DNA from 2 places in the Variovorax multivorans genome. Region 2 is predicted to be linked to the other one. Evidence: predicted binding sites of a transcription regulator. Region 2 holds the regulator's gene; the other holds the start of a gene.
What was found. Region 2 encodes FliA, which starts transcription of late flagellar genes. Its sites were predicted from a motif close to CTAAAGTTTNNNNNNNNNNNGCCGNTA; they were not measured.
Positions count from the first base shown of each region.

Region 1: the regulator FliA is predicted to act here: its motif matches at 2,946-2,972, upstream of ACSFCA_RS08255 (FlxA-like family protein).

Region 1 covers NZ_JBPJZL010000003.1:256,802-262,969, reverse strand. The annotation lists gene ACSFCA_RS08275 (UxaA family hydrolase) at 1-304, opposite strand, end outside; gene ACSFCA_RS08270 (tripartite tricarboxylate transporter substrate binding protein) at 360-1,355, opposite strand; gene ACSFCA_RS08265 (LysR substrate-binding domain-containing protein) at 1,495-2,427, shown strand; gene ACSFCA_RS08260 (universal stress protein) at 2,424-2,870, opposite strand; gene ACSFCA_RS08255 (FlxA-like family protein) at 3,003-3,365, shown strand; gene ACSFCA_RS08250 (MarR family winged helix-turn-helix transcriptional regulator) at 3,367-3,915, opposite strand; gene ACSFCA_RS08245 (tripartite tricarboxylate transporter substrate-binding protein) at 4,104-5,090, shown strand; gene ACSFCA_RS08240 (mandelate racemase/muconate lactonizing enzyme family protein) at 5,118-6,168, opposite strand, start outside.
Region 2 covers NZ_JBPJZL010000008.1:78,332-84,499, forward strand. The annotation lists gene flhF (flagellar biosynthesis GTPase FlhF) at 1-2,168, shown strand, start outside; gene ACSFCA_RS22010 (MinD/ParA family ATP-binding protein) at 2,179-2,985, shown strand; gene ACSFCA_RS22015 (RNA polymerase sigma factor FliA) at 3,020-3,754, shown strand; gene ACSFCA_RS22020 (hypothetical protein) at 3,785-4,441, opposite strand; gene ACSFCA_RS22025 (glycoside hydrolase family 15 protein) at 4,707-6,168, shown strand, end outside.

The sequences.
Region 1 (6,168 bases), on a different contig from region 2:
CGAAGTCCACCGGGCGCACGTCCTGGCAGAAGGCGGGGTCGCGGTAGCTGTCGACCAGCGTGAGGTTGTGGCTGTGTACGTAGTCGCCGGCCTGCAGGTCGCGCGAAGCCACCCCGATCACCGTGTCGTACTTCTTCACTTCCTCGCCGGCCGCGATGGCGCGCGACGCGATCTTGTGGCCGGCAGGAATCTGCGCCCTGGCGCGCACGCCGAATTCGGCGATGGTCTCGCCCAGGGCAATGGCGCTCTTGGCGACCAGCACGTTGTCGTTCGGGTGCAGGCGAAGCAGGGGGCTGTCGTTCATGGCGTGGCGTGGGGTTGCTTCGAGCAGGTTCGGATGCCGGTGGGCGAAGGCTTCATCAGCCCTTTTCCATCAGCTCCTTGAGGTTGAGCTTGCGGATCAGGTCGGTCTCTTGCCGGTACACGGTCTGCACGTACTTCTGGTAGTCGGGGCCGTCCTGGTACATGACCGGCGCATCGATGCTTTCCGCCACCTTGCGGAATTCTTCGCTGTTGACGGCTGTGCGGAACGCATCGCGCAGCCGCTTCTCGACTGCGGGCGGCAGGCCTTTGGGCGCACCGATACCGTTGGGCGCTTCCACCACCACGTCGAAGCCGAGTTCCTTGAGCGTGGGCGTGTCCTTGAAGCGCGGCGTGCGCGCCTCGCCCCAGGTGGCGAGCAGGCGCAGCTTGCCGCTTTCCACATGCGGCGCCCACGAGCTGCTGTCGGCCAGCATGTCGACCTGTTCGCCCAGCACGTCCTGCAGCGCGGCCGAGCCGCCCTTGTAGGCGATGGCGTTGAACTTCACGCCGGCGGCCTGCGCGAACTGTTCCATGCCCACGTGCGTGGCGCCGCCGATGCCGGCATGCGCATAGGTGATGGTGCCGGGATGGGCCTTGGCCTGCGCCACCGCGTCGCGCAGCGACTTGAATGGTGAGCGCGCCGGCACGGCAATGCCGAAGGTCTGGCCTGAAGTGCGCGCGAGGTAGGTGAGGTCTTTCAGCGGATCGAGCTGCACGGTGCCGATCTGGGAGAAGCGCGTGACCGAAATCGGTATCTGGCCGATGGTGTAGCCGTCGGGCCGCGCCGAGGCCAGGGCCTTGGTGCCGATCATTCCCGAGGCGCCTGCGCGGTTTTCCAGCGCAATGGGCTGCCCGAGTTCGCGTGCGGCGATCTGGCAGATGATGCGCATCGACCGGTCGGCCGTGCCGCCCGCGGGCCACGGGCAGATGAATGTGAGAGGGCGTTCGGGGTAGTCGGCGGCCAGTGCGCGAGCGGGGGCGGTGGCGAGCGCGGCGGCGCCAAGGCCGCCCAGCACGAGCTGACGCCGCGCCATGTTGCGAGGGGTTTTCATCGTTGTCTCCAGAAATCGTTGTTCGGCAAGCAAGGCGGATTCTTCCGGAGACAATCATTGCCATCCAATGAAATAGCGGACTCTCTTCATGAGCTCCAGGTTATGAAGAAGAAAGCCCGCTCAAAACCCCTGCGACCCCATGAGCCAGATCGACCGCGTTCTTCGTTCCAACCTCAAGCTGCGTCATCTGCAACTGCTGGTGGCGTTGGATGAGTTCCGCCACCTCGGGCGGGTTTCGGAGTTTCTTTCGATCACGCAGCCGGCCGTTTCGAAGATGCTGGCAGAGATCGAGCGCATGTTCGATCTGAAACTGTTCACGCGCTCCACGCGCGGCACCGAGCCCACGCCCTTCGGCGTGACGGTGGTGCGCTTTGCCCGCTCGGTGCTGGCCGACTACCAGCGCACGCGCGACGAGATCGATGCCGTGGCCAGCGGCGGTGCCGGCCGCACCAGCGTGGGCGCGATGGTGGTGGCTACGCCGAGCCTTCTCGTCAAGGCCATCCAGCAGCTCAAGAAGCAGTCGGCGCTGACCACCGTGATGGTGGAAGAGGGCGACCTCACACGGCTGCTCCCCCGCCTGCGCGTGGGCGAACTCGACCTGATCGTCGGCCGGCTGGAGCCCGGCTATGCCTCGCCGGACCTGGAGACCGAGGCCCTCTACACAGAGCCGATGTGCATCGTGGTGAGCCCCGAGCATCCGTTGGCGCAGGCTGCCAGGCCGAGCTGGAAGATGCTCGCCGAACTGCCCTGGGTGGTGCCCCCGCCGTGGGCTTCGTCACGCTCGAAGCTGGCCCAGATGTTCTACAAGCACCGCCTCGTGCCGCCGGCGGACATCGTCGAGACAGCGTCGTTTCTTGTCACGCTGTCCGTCATGCATGAGCGGCCGGCCGTGGGGTTCCTGGCGCGAAGTGTCGCCCGGCACTTTGCGAAGCATGAGCAGCTGTGCATCCTGAAGATCAACGTGCCGATCGAACTACCGCCGGTCGGCATCATCACGCTGCGGGGGCGCTCGCAGACGCCCGCCAGTCAGCTCCTGATGGAGTGCCTGCGAAAGGTTGCGCCGTCGCGCTAGCGCAGCACCAGCACCGGAATGTGCGAGTGCGTCAGCACATGCAGCGTCTCGCTGCCCATCAGCAGGCGCGCCAGGCTGCGCCGTCCGTGCGAGGCCATCACGATCAGGTCGCACTGCTGGTTCTTTGCGGTCGTGATGATGGCCTCGGCCACCTGGTTCGACTTCATGACGATGGCCTGCGGGTTGCGAACGCCCTTGGCGCCCGCAGTGGCCACGACCTTGTCGACCAGTTGCTGGGCGGCGCGGTCCGTATGCTCCTGAGTGGCCTGGATGTCTCGCTGGCTCAGCATCATCGAGCCTTCGAAGTAGCCGACCGGCTCGATGTGCGCGACGGTGACGCTCACCAGTTCCGCGTTGGTCAGCAGGGCCAGGTCGACGGCGGCGTTGACTGCTTGCTCCGACAGCGCGGAGCCGTCGGTTGCGACAAGAACACGCTTGTACATGGCAGGCTCCTTGGCCCCCGGCACCGCGGGTGCCCTCATGTTCAGTCTAGTTCGCGATCGCGGTCATGCAAGGCCCTTCAGTTTTCGCCTCGGTTGCCGATAACCCTCTTGAGGACACAACAGAGGACCCAGATGCTGAATGCCATCAGTGCGACCGGCAGCGCCAGAAGCGGAGGCGACGTCAACGCCGAAATCGCGAAGATCCAGCGCCAGATCACGACGACTCAGAAGCAGATCGCGGAAACGCAGGGTCAGCTGCTCGGCACACCCGAGGGCGATGCACGCGATGCGATCCGGCTGCAGCTCGACGCGCTGGCGGCCCGGCTTGCCATGCTGCAGCAGCAGATGAATGCGCTGCGCACGGCCAGCGTTCAAAAGAGCGCGATGGCTTCGATGGACGAGAGCGACAGCAGCAGTGGCAGCACATCGCAGCGTGTCAGTGCCGGTGGCGCTGGCGGCACTTCGATCGGCAGCATGCTGGACGTGAAGGCCTGACTCAGCCTCCGCGCTCCGGCCACCGGTGCCGCGTGCCCCCCGAGCGCCGGTCCGCCTTCTCCATGACAACGCCCTGCACGAGCAACTGCTCTCCGCGTTGTTCCAGGTGCTGCAGGCAGCGAAGAAAGACATCGAGATCCGCAGGCTCGATGCCTTCGAGCAATTCGGTGTTCAGCCCCGCGATCCGGGGGAACAGCCTGCCGAACAACTGCTGGCCCGAAGCGCTCAGCCGCACATGCACTTCGCGGCGGTCCTGAGCGTCCTGTCGCCGCACCACCAGCTTCTTGTCGACCAGGCTGCGCAGTCCGCGCGAAGTGCGCACGCGGTCCAGGTGCAGGTGCGTGGCCAGCGTCGACGCAGTCATCTCGCCCTCCTGCGCCAGCGTGGCAATCATTCCCCACTCGCGGCGCGTGATGCCGAAGCCTCCTTCGACCAGGCGGGTTGCCATGCCGTTGCCCGAGCGCATGGCTCGTGCCAGGCGGTACAGCAGCAGGTCGTTCAGGGAACGGGGCGCGCGCAACGCTGCCGCATCGGGAAAAGCTTGTTGCATACGGATGAAAAGTGGGATGGGGAGTGTGGTTCGCCCGCCTCGGAGCACCGGTAGTTGATTAGATCAACTGTTTGCCCATACGTATAAACCGGTAACAAATTTGAACGAACAGAAACATTCTTGGCGCGCGATTTTCGCCGTGAAAACTCGCGCGGGCCCGTTCACGACAACCGCTCGCAGGAGATCCGATGCCCGCATTTCTTTCCAGGCGCAAGCTCATCATGGCGTGGGGCATTGCCCTGGCCGCTTGCGCTCCCATGGTCCACGCCCAGGCGCCCGCCGCGCTGGACGGCGGGCCGATCACCCTCGTGGTCGGCTATGCGCCGGGCGGCAGCACCGACCGCATCGCGCGCCTGATCGCCGAGCGGCTGACGCCCAAGCTCGGCGTTCAGGTGACCGTGGAAAACCGCCCGGGCGAGGGCGGCCGGCTTGCGGCCAAGGAAGTGAAGCGCACCCCCGCTGGGCAGAACGTGCTGATGCTCGGCAACCCCGCCGTGATGGTGGTCGCACCGCTGGTCTTCAAGGACGCGGGCTACGACCCCGACAAGGACTTCGTGCCCGTGTCGCAGGTCAGCAGCTACGACTTCGCACTCGCGGTCGGCAACAAGCTCCAGCTCGACCGCGCGATGTTTCTCGTCAGCCGGCTATGGGCGCATCCGGAAGAGGCGATTTTCGGCGTGCCCGCCACCGGCAGCCTGCCCCACTTCTTCGGCCTGATGGTGGGCGATGCGCTGAGCGTGCAGCCGCAGATCAAGGGCTACGGCGGCTCGGCGCCGCTGGCGGCCGACCTGAGCGGCGGCAGCCTGCCCATTGCCATCGACACGCTCGATTCGCTCTATCCCCAGCACGTGGCCGGCAAGATCCGCATCCTGGCCACCTCGGGCAAGAAGCGCGCGAGCTTCGCGCCCAACATTCCCATCTTCCGCGAAGCCGGCATGAAGATCGATGCCGACGGCTGGAACACCTTCTTCGCGCCCAGCACCATGCCGCCCGCCAAGGTGCAACTGCTGGCCAACGCGATCCGCGACGTCATGAAAGACCCGGGCCTGCAGAAGGCGGCCGACGCGCTCTACATCACGCCCGTGGTCAGCAATGCGGCCGAGACTGCGCAGATGCTGAAGGCCTTTCGCGCGCAATGGGAGCCCGTTGTACGGCGCTCCGGCTTCCAGCCCTGAGACTTCCAGCCCTGAGACTTTCTTTCGTCAGGCAGCAAGCGCCCGCATCTCCGCAATGAGATCGGCCTTGCCCTCGAAGCCGATGCCCGGCAGCGGCGGCAGCGTGACGTAGCCGTTGTCCACCTTCACGCCATCGGGGAAGCCGCCGTAGGGCTGGAACAGGTCGGGGTAGCTCTCGTTGCCGCCGAGCCCGAGGCCGGCCGCGATGGCCAGCGACATCTGGTGGCCGCCGTGCGGAATGCAGCGCGAGGGTGACCAGCCGTGCGCCTTCAGCATGTCGAGCGTGCGCAGGTACTCCACCAGCCCGTAGCTCAGCGCGCAGTCGAACTGCAGCCAGTCGCGGTCGGGGCGCATGCCGCCGTGGCGGATGAGGTTGCGCGCGTCCTGCATCGAGAACAGGTTCTCGCCCGTGGCCATGGGGCCGGCGTACACCTCGCCGAGTTTGGCCTGCAGTTCGTAGTCGAGCGGATCGCCGGCTTCCTCGTACCAGAACAGCGGGTACTGCGAGAGCGCGCGGCCGTAGTCGACGGCGGTCTTCAGGTCGAAGCGGCCGTTGGCGTCCACCGCCAGCTGCTGGCCGGGGCGGAGGATCTTCAGCACCGACTCGATGCGCTCGCAGTCTTCAGCGAGCGTGGCGCCGCCGATCTTCATCTTCACCACCGAGTAGCCGCGTTCCAGGTAGCTGGTCATCTCGTGCTGCAGCCCATCCACGCCTTTGCCGGGGTAGTAGTAGCCGCCCGCTGCATAGACGAACACGCGCGGGTTCGGCGTGCCGTTGCCGTAGCGCTCGGCCAGCAGCTGGTACAGCGGCTTGCCCGCGATCTTGGCGGTGGCGTCCCACACCGCCATGTCGATGGTGCCCACGGCCACCGAGCGCTCGCCGTGGCCGCCGGGCTTCTCGTTGATCATCATGCGGGCCCAGATCTTGTGCGGATCGAGGTTGTCGCCGGCTTCGTCGAGCAGCGACGCGGGCTCGGCTTCGAGCAGGCGCGGCAGGAAGCGCTCGCGGATCAGCCCGCCCTGGCCGTAGCGGCCGTTGGAGTTGAAGCCATAGCCGATGACGGGCTTGCCGTCGCGG
Region 2 (6,168 bases):
CGGCCCCGGTACCCGCACCCGCCGACAGCGTGCTCACCGAACTGCACTCCATGCGCGGAATGATCGAAGAGCAGCTCGCCAGCGTCGTGTGGAACGACAAGCAGCGCCGTGACCCGGTGCGCGGCCGCCTGCTGCGCACGCTGCTCGGCGCCGGCTTCAGCGCGGGCCTGTCGAAGGCCATGCTGGAGAAGATGCCCACCGGCCAGACATACGCCGAAGGCATGGCCTATGTGCGTTCGGAGCTGATCCGCGCCGTGCCCGTTCATGAAGATGAAGACGCGCTGTTCGCGCAAGGCGGCGTGTATGCCCTGATGGGCCCGACCGGCGTCGGCAAGACCACCACCACCGCCAAGCTGGCCGCACGCTGCGTGATGCGCTTCGGTGCAGACAAGCTCGCGCTGGTGACCACAGACAGCTACCGCATCGGTGCCTACGAGCAGCTGCGCATCTACGGCCAGATTCTCAACGTGCCGGTGTACGCCGTGAAGGATGCGGCCGACCTGCACCTGGTGCTGCAGGACCTGCGCGACAAGCACATGGTGCTGATCGACACCGTCGGCATGAGCCAGCGCGACCGCGCCGTGTCGGAACAGATCGCGATGCTCGGCCAGAGCCAGCGGCCCGTGAAGCGGCTGCTGCTGCTCAACGCCACCAGCCACGGCGACACGCTCAACGAGGTGGTGCACGCCTACCGCCACGGCAACGAGCTCACCGGCTGCATCTTCACCAAGGTCGACGAGGCCACGCATCCGGGCGCGCTGATCGACACCGTGATCCGTCATCGCCTGCCGGTGCACTACATCTCCAGCGGTCAGAAGGTGCCTGAGAACCTGATGCAGGCCGACCGCGCGCAGCTGGTGGACAGCGTCTTCCAGCCGCGCCAGCACAGCCCGCTGTTTGTGCCCGCGGAAAGCGATCTGCACGAAGAGCCGGCAGGCGCAGGCCCCTCGGTGCAGGTGGTGCAGGCGCAGGGCGAGACCGACCGCCTGCGGCTGAAGTACCAGAACCTGATTCGCGCCATGGCGCACGACGCGCAAGAACTCGCCACCACCGCGAGCGCGCTGGCCGGCGCGCAGATCGGCTTCGAGCGTTCGCGCGCACTGTGGCGCCAGGCCGGCGACGAAGGCTCCGGCCAGAAGGCCGTGCTGCACGACCTGATGGTGCATGCGCGCAGCGAAGTGGCGGCTGGCTGCGAGACCCATGTGCTCGCGCTGTGCGGGCAGGTCGGGCTGCGCTCGAACGAAGGCGGCGATGCTTATGAATGCCATGGCAGCCTGCTGCTGTCGGACCGCACGGGCCTGCCGCTGGCCGCGCCGAACCAGTGGCTGTCGACCGCCGCCACCCGCGGCATGAAAGACGCCGCGCGCAAGCCCGGTGCACGCCAGGTGCCGTGGCTGCGCCTGCAAGACTTAGGTCACAAGCCGCTGGTGCATCTGTTGACGAGATTGCCCGGCATCGAGGCCATGGTGCAGTGGCAGGCCGCGGGCCAGCGCTGGCTGGCGCGCGCGCCGGGCTCCACCGCGGTGATCGACGTGCGCACCGGCGCACCCGACACGCTCGCGCGCATGGACTTCGAATTCGGCGGGGGGCGGCCCGTGCGCTTTCGCGGCAAGGCCGCGCTGCGCAGCGAGGCGCATGCCGATGTGGTGCTGCGCTTCAACGCGGCCGCCATGGCGGCGGGCATCGGGCGCGATGCGATGCCCGCGCTGCGCTGCGTCGCCACGCGGGTGGTCGATGCGCGCACCGGCAACGTGCTGGCGCAGGGCCATGCATTGACCAACATCGGCGCGGACGTTTCCACGCAGCAGCTCGCGCAATGGCTGGGCTGGGCCAGCGACGCCGAGCCCTGCTTCCGACTGCTGCGCGACGGTGTGCAGATGGTCGGCGGCATCGGCGAGCTGGGCGATCCGGACATCATGAAGCGGCTGCTGATCGCCGGCCAGATGACCACCACCGTTTGGCGCCTGCTGCAGGCCGAGGGCGAGTGGGCCGACCGCGCGCGCGCGCTGCTGGGCCAGCTCACGGGGCGCCCGGCGCGCAACGGACGGGCCATGAGCGGCAGTGCGCTGTATGCGGGCGTGGGCAAGCTCTTTCTGCTGCTGGAGGCGCTGGGCACCGAGTCGACCGCTCCCACGCAGGCGCCGCGTGCGCTGGAGAAGCTGGGTTGAGGGAGCAGGAATGAACAAGCTGGTTGCCGATCAGGCCGACGGACTGCGGCGCATGCTCGCACCGACGCATGCGCGCGTGGTGGCCGTCGCCGGCCTGGGGCAGGGCGCGGGGAGTACCACGGCCGCGATGAATCTCGGTGTGGCACTGACCCTGCAGGGGCGCAACGTGCTGCTGCTGGACGAGCACTGCCCGACTGTGGGTTCGGCCTGCGAGGTGTGGGACATCGATCCGCTGGGGAACCTGGCCGATGTAGCAAGCCAGCGCCTGACGCTGGATGGTGCAGAGGTCAGGGCAGCCTGCGGCGTGCACGTGCTACCCGCGCCGCACGGCGCGGTGAATGGTGCGGATGGCGAAATCGACCCGCGCAAGTTCTGGCACGACGGCGTCGTCATCGTCGATGCGGCTTTCGACGCCGAAGGCCGGCTGTCGGCGCTCGCGCAGGGCGCGGACGACCTGCTGCTGGTGCTGCAGCCGCACCCCGCGTCGATCACCGCGGCCTATGCGGGCATCAAGCGGCTGCACCATGCGCACGGCCTCAAGCAGATGCGCTTCCTGGTCAACGGCGCGGCCGACGCGGTGGCTGCGCGCCAGATCATGAGCAACCTCGCGCATGCCGCCAGCCGCTATCTCGCGCTGTTGCTGCAGCCCGCGGGCTGGGTGCGCTTCGACCCGCTCGTTGCCGATGCGTGGCGCCTGAAGAAGACCATCGTCGAGGCCTTTCCCGCGAGCCATGCCGCTGTCGACTTCCGGCGCATTGCCGGCGAGATGGACCGCTGGCCGTGGCGCACGGCCGAGCCGCTGCAGGCCGTGGCCTGAGCCCGCCGACCCGGACAACCCAAGAAGGACGGCCGTGTACACCGCACAGGGAACCATCGAAAAATCACATCTGCTGGCACAGCACCAGCCGCTGGTGCGCCGCATCGCGCTGCAGATGATGGCCAAGCTGCCGGCCAGCGTGGAGCTGGACGACCTGATCCAGGCCGGCATGCTGGGCCTGCTGGACGCCTCCAGCCGCTACCAGGACAACCGCGGCGCGCAGTTCGAGACCTTCGTCAGCCAGCGCATCCGCGGCGCCATGCTCGACGAGCTGCGCGCCAGCGACTGGGGCTCGCGCGGCCTGCGCCAGTCGGCGCGCGGCGTCGAGAAGGCGATCCAGGCGCTGGGCCACAAGCTCGGGCGCTCTCCCTCCGAAGGGGAGATCGCCAAGGAGCTGAAGATGGACCTGGAGGCGTATCAGTCGTTGCTGCAGGAGATCCAGGGCTGCCAGCTGGTGTATGTCGAAGACTTCTCCAAGGACGACCCGGACAGCCCGTTTCTCGACAGCCATTCGCAGGACGCGCGCAAGGACCGGCGCGGCAGCGACGATCCGCTGGAGCAGCTGCTGGAAAGCGGCTTCCGGCATCAGCTGGTGGACGCCATCGGTGCGCTGCCGGAGCGCGACCAGCTGCTGCTGAACCTCTACTACGAGGAAGAGCTGAACCTGCGCGAGATCGGCGCGATCCTGGAGGTGAGCCAGTCGCGGGTGTGCCAGCTGCACAGCCAGGCGATCAGCAGGCTGCGGGCGAAGCTGAAGGACGTGCTCTAGCGGGCTCCGGGGCCGGGGCCGCCGCCTGAATCAGAAAGTCGCATCGAGCACCTGCGAGGGGATGAGGCCGTTGAGCGTCACATTGTTCGTGAGTGGATCGAACAGTTGCGGTTGCAGAACGTACTTCCAGGCGCCGTTCCTGTAGTACAGGAAGTTGAAGGCGTTCGGCAGCGGAATATGCTGGTTGGCGTGGCCGTAGTCGTCGAAGCCGATGTACGAGATCACTTCCTGCCCTTGCGCCTGGATCATCTGATTGATGTTGGCTTGCCCGGGGTGCTGGTGGTGATACACCCTGATCAGATGCGCACCGAGCGGCGAGTTCGTCACCATCAGGGCGCAGCCATTCATGGCGGCGGTGAAGACGAACCTGTGCTGCGGGTTGTGTCGAGGTACGTCGACGAATCCGGGCATCACGTTGCCCTGGATGAAAGGACACCAATACGCCGAGATCGGCTGATCCTGATGGAGGACATTTCCCACCGGCCTCAAGGTGACCTGGAGGGCTTGCGCGGTGCCCTGCAGATCGAACGAGCCCATCTTGGCCGTGTTGAGTACCAGGACCTGCATGGCGAAAGCGGGATTCTGCTGCGCCTGCGCGTTCTGCATGAACCACGAAACGCCGTTGATCGCGCGAAGCTGCGCGTACGCAACGGGATCGGCTCGGAAGAGTTGGTTGTGTCCGTTCACGTGTGATGTCTATTTGCGTTGGAATGGGAGGGGCAAAGTAGAGCGCTGCACCATGGGGCCCAAGCGGCGACCTGTGCCGTTTCATCTTCACGAGCCTCTTGTCATTTCGTGCGCGGCTGATGGTAGGAGCGCGACGGTGCGAAGGCCATCCCCAGGAACAAGTAGATGGGTGCCTCATTTGTCATGCGCCATTAGGCGTTGTCCGTCAGCAATCCGCGCCCGCCGCTGGCGTGCCACGCCCGCGCGCACGGCAAAGCTCGGCCTCTTGCCAAAGACTCCCAAGCAACCCTCCTCACGGCTCCACGCCGACCGCCCGAACCGCCCCATTGGCGACTACGCGCTCATCGGCTCGACCCACAGCGCGGCCCTGGTGCATTGCGGTGGTGATATCGAGTGGCTGTGCCTGCCGCGCTTCGATTCAGCCGCGATGTTCGCCAGCCTGCTCGGCGACGAGCGCAACGGGCATTGGACGATGCGTGCCAAAGACCGCAAGGCGCGCGTCACGCGTCGCTACCTGCCCGGCACCGTGGTGCTCGAGACCACGATTCGCACGGCCAAGGGGACGGCCATCGTCACCGACTTCATGCCCCGACCCGCGCTCGACGGCACGCACGAGGTCGTGCGCATCGTGCAGGGCGTGCGCGGCACGGTCGCCATGCACACCGAGTTCCGTATCCGCTTCAATTACGGCGAGTGGTGCCCCTGGATGGAGCGGCGCGACGGCGCGGTGTTTGCCACGGCCGGGCCGGACTCGGTGCGCATCAGTTCTGGCGTGCCGCTGACCAACGAGAACTTCGCGAGCTTTGCCGACTTCACCGTGTCCGCGGGGCAGGCCATCGCGTTCAGCCTCGACTGGTTTCCCTCGCACCTGAAGCCGCCGGTGACGCGCGACGCCAGTGCGCTGCTGGCGCGCACCGTCGCCGAATGGAGCGCGTGGACCGGCCGTTGCGGCTACGACGGCGAGTTTCGCGAGCCGGTGATGCGCTCGCTGCTCACGCTCAAGGCGCTCACCTACGAGCCCACCGGCGGCATCGTCGCCGCGCCGAGCACCTCGCTGCCCGAACTGCCGGGCGGCGAGCGCAACTGGGACTACCGCTTCTGCTGGCTGCGCGATGCGGCGCTCACGCTCTACGCGCTGATCGGTTCGGGCTATGTAGAAGAAGCCAGCGCCTGGCGCTGGTGGCTGATGCGCGCGGTGGGGGGCTCGCCCGAAGAGCTGCAGGTGATGTACGGCCTGCACGGCGAACGCTCGCTCACTGAACTCGAACTCGGCTGGCTGCCGGGCTACGAAGACAGCCGCCCGGTGCGCATCGGCAACGGTGCGCACGGGCAGCGGCAGCTCGATGTGTACGGCTCGGTCATCGCGGCCTTTCATGCGGCGCGCAAGGCGGGGCTCGCGGACATGGAAAAGGTGTGGCCGCTGGAGCGCGCCATCGCGAAGCACCTGATGGTGCTGTGGAAGGAGCCCGACTGCAGCCTGTGGGAAGTGCGCGGCGAGCCGCGCCACTTCGTGCATTCCAAGATCATGTGCTGGCTGGCCTTCGACCGGATGATCGCGAGCGCCACGGAGTACGGGCTCGAAGGCCCCGTCGAGCGCTGGCGCGAGGTGCGCGACGAGATCCACGCCGAGGTCTGCGCCTGCGGCTACGACGCCGCGAGCAATTCATTCGTGCAGTACTACGGCGCCGACACGGTGGATGCGGCGCTGCTGTGGATGCCGCTGATCG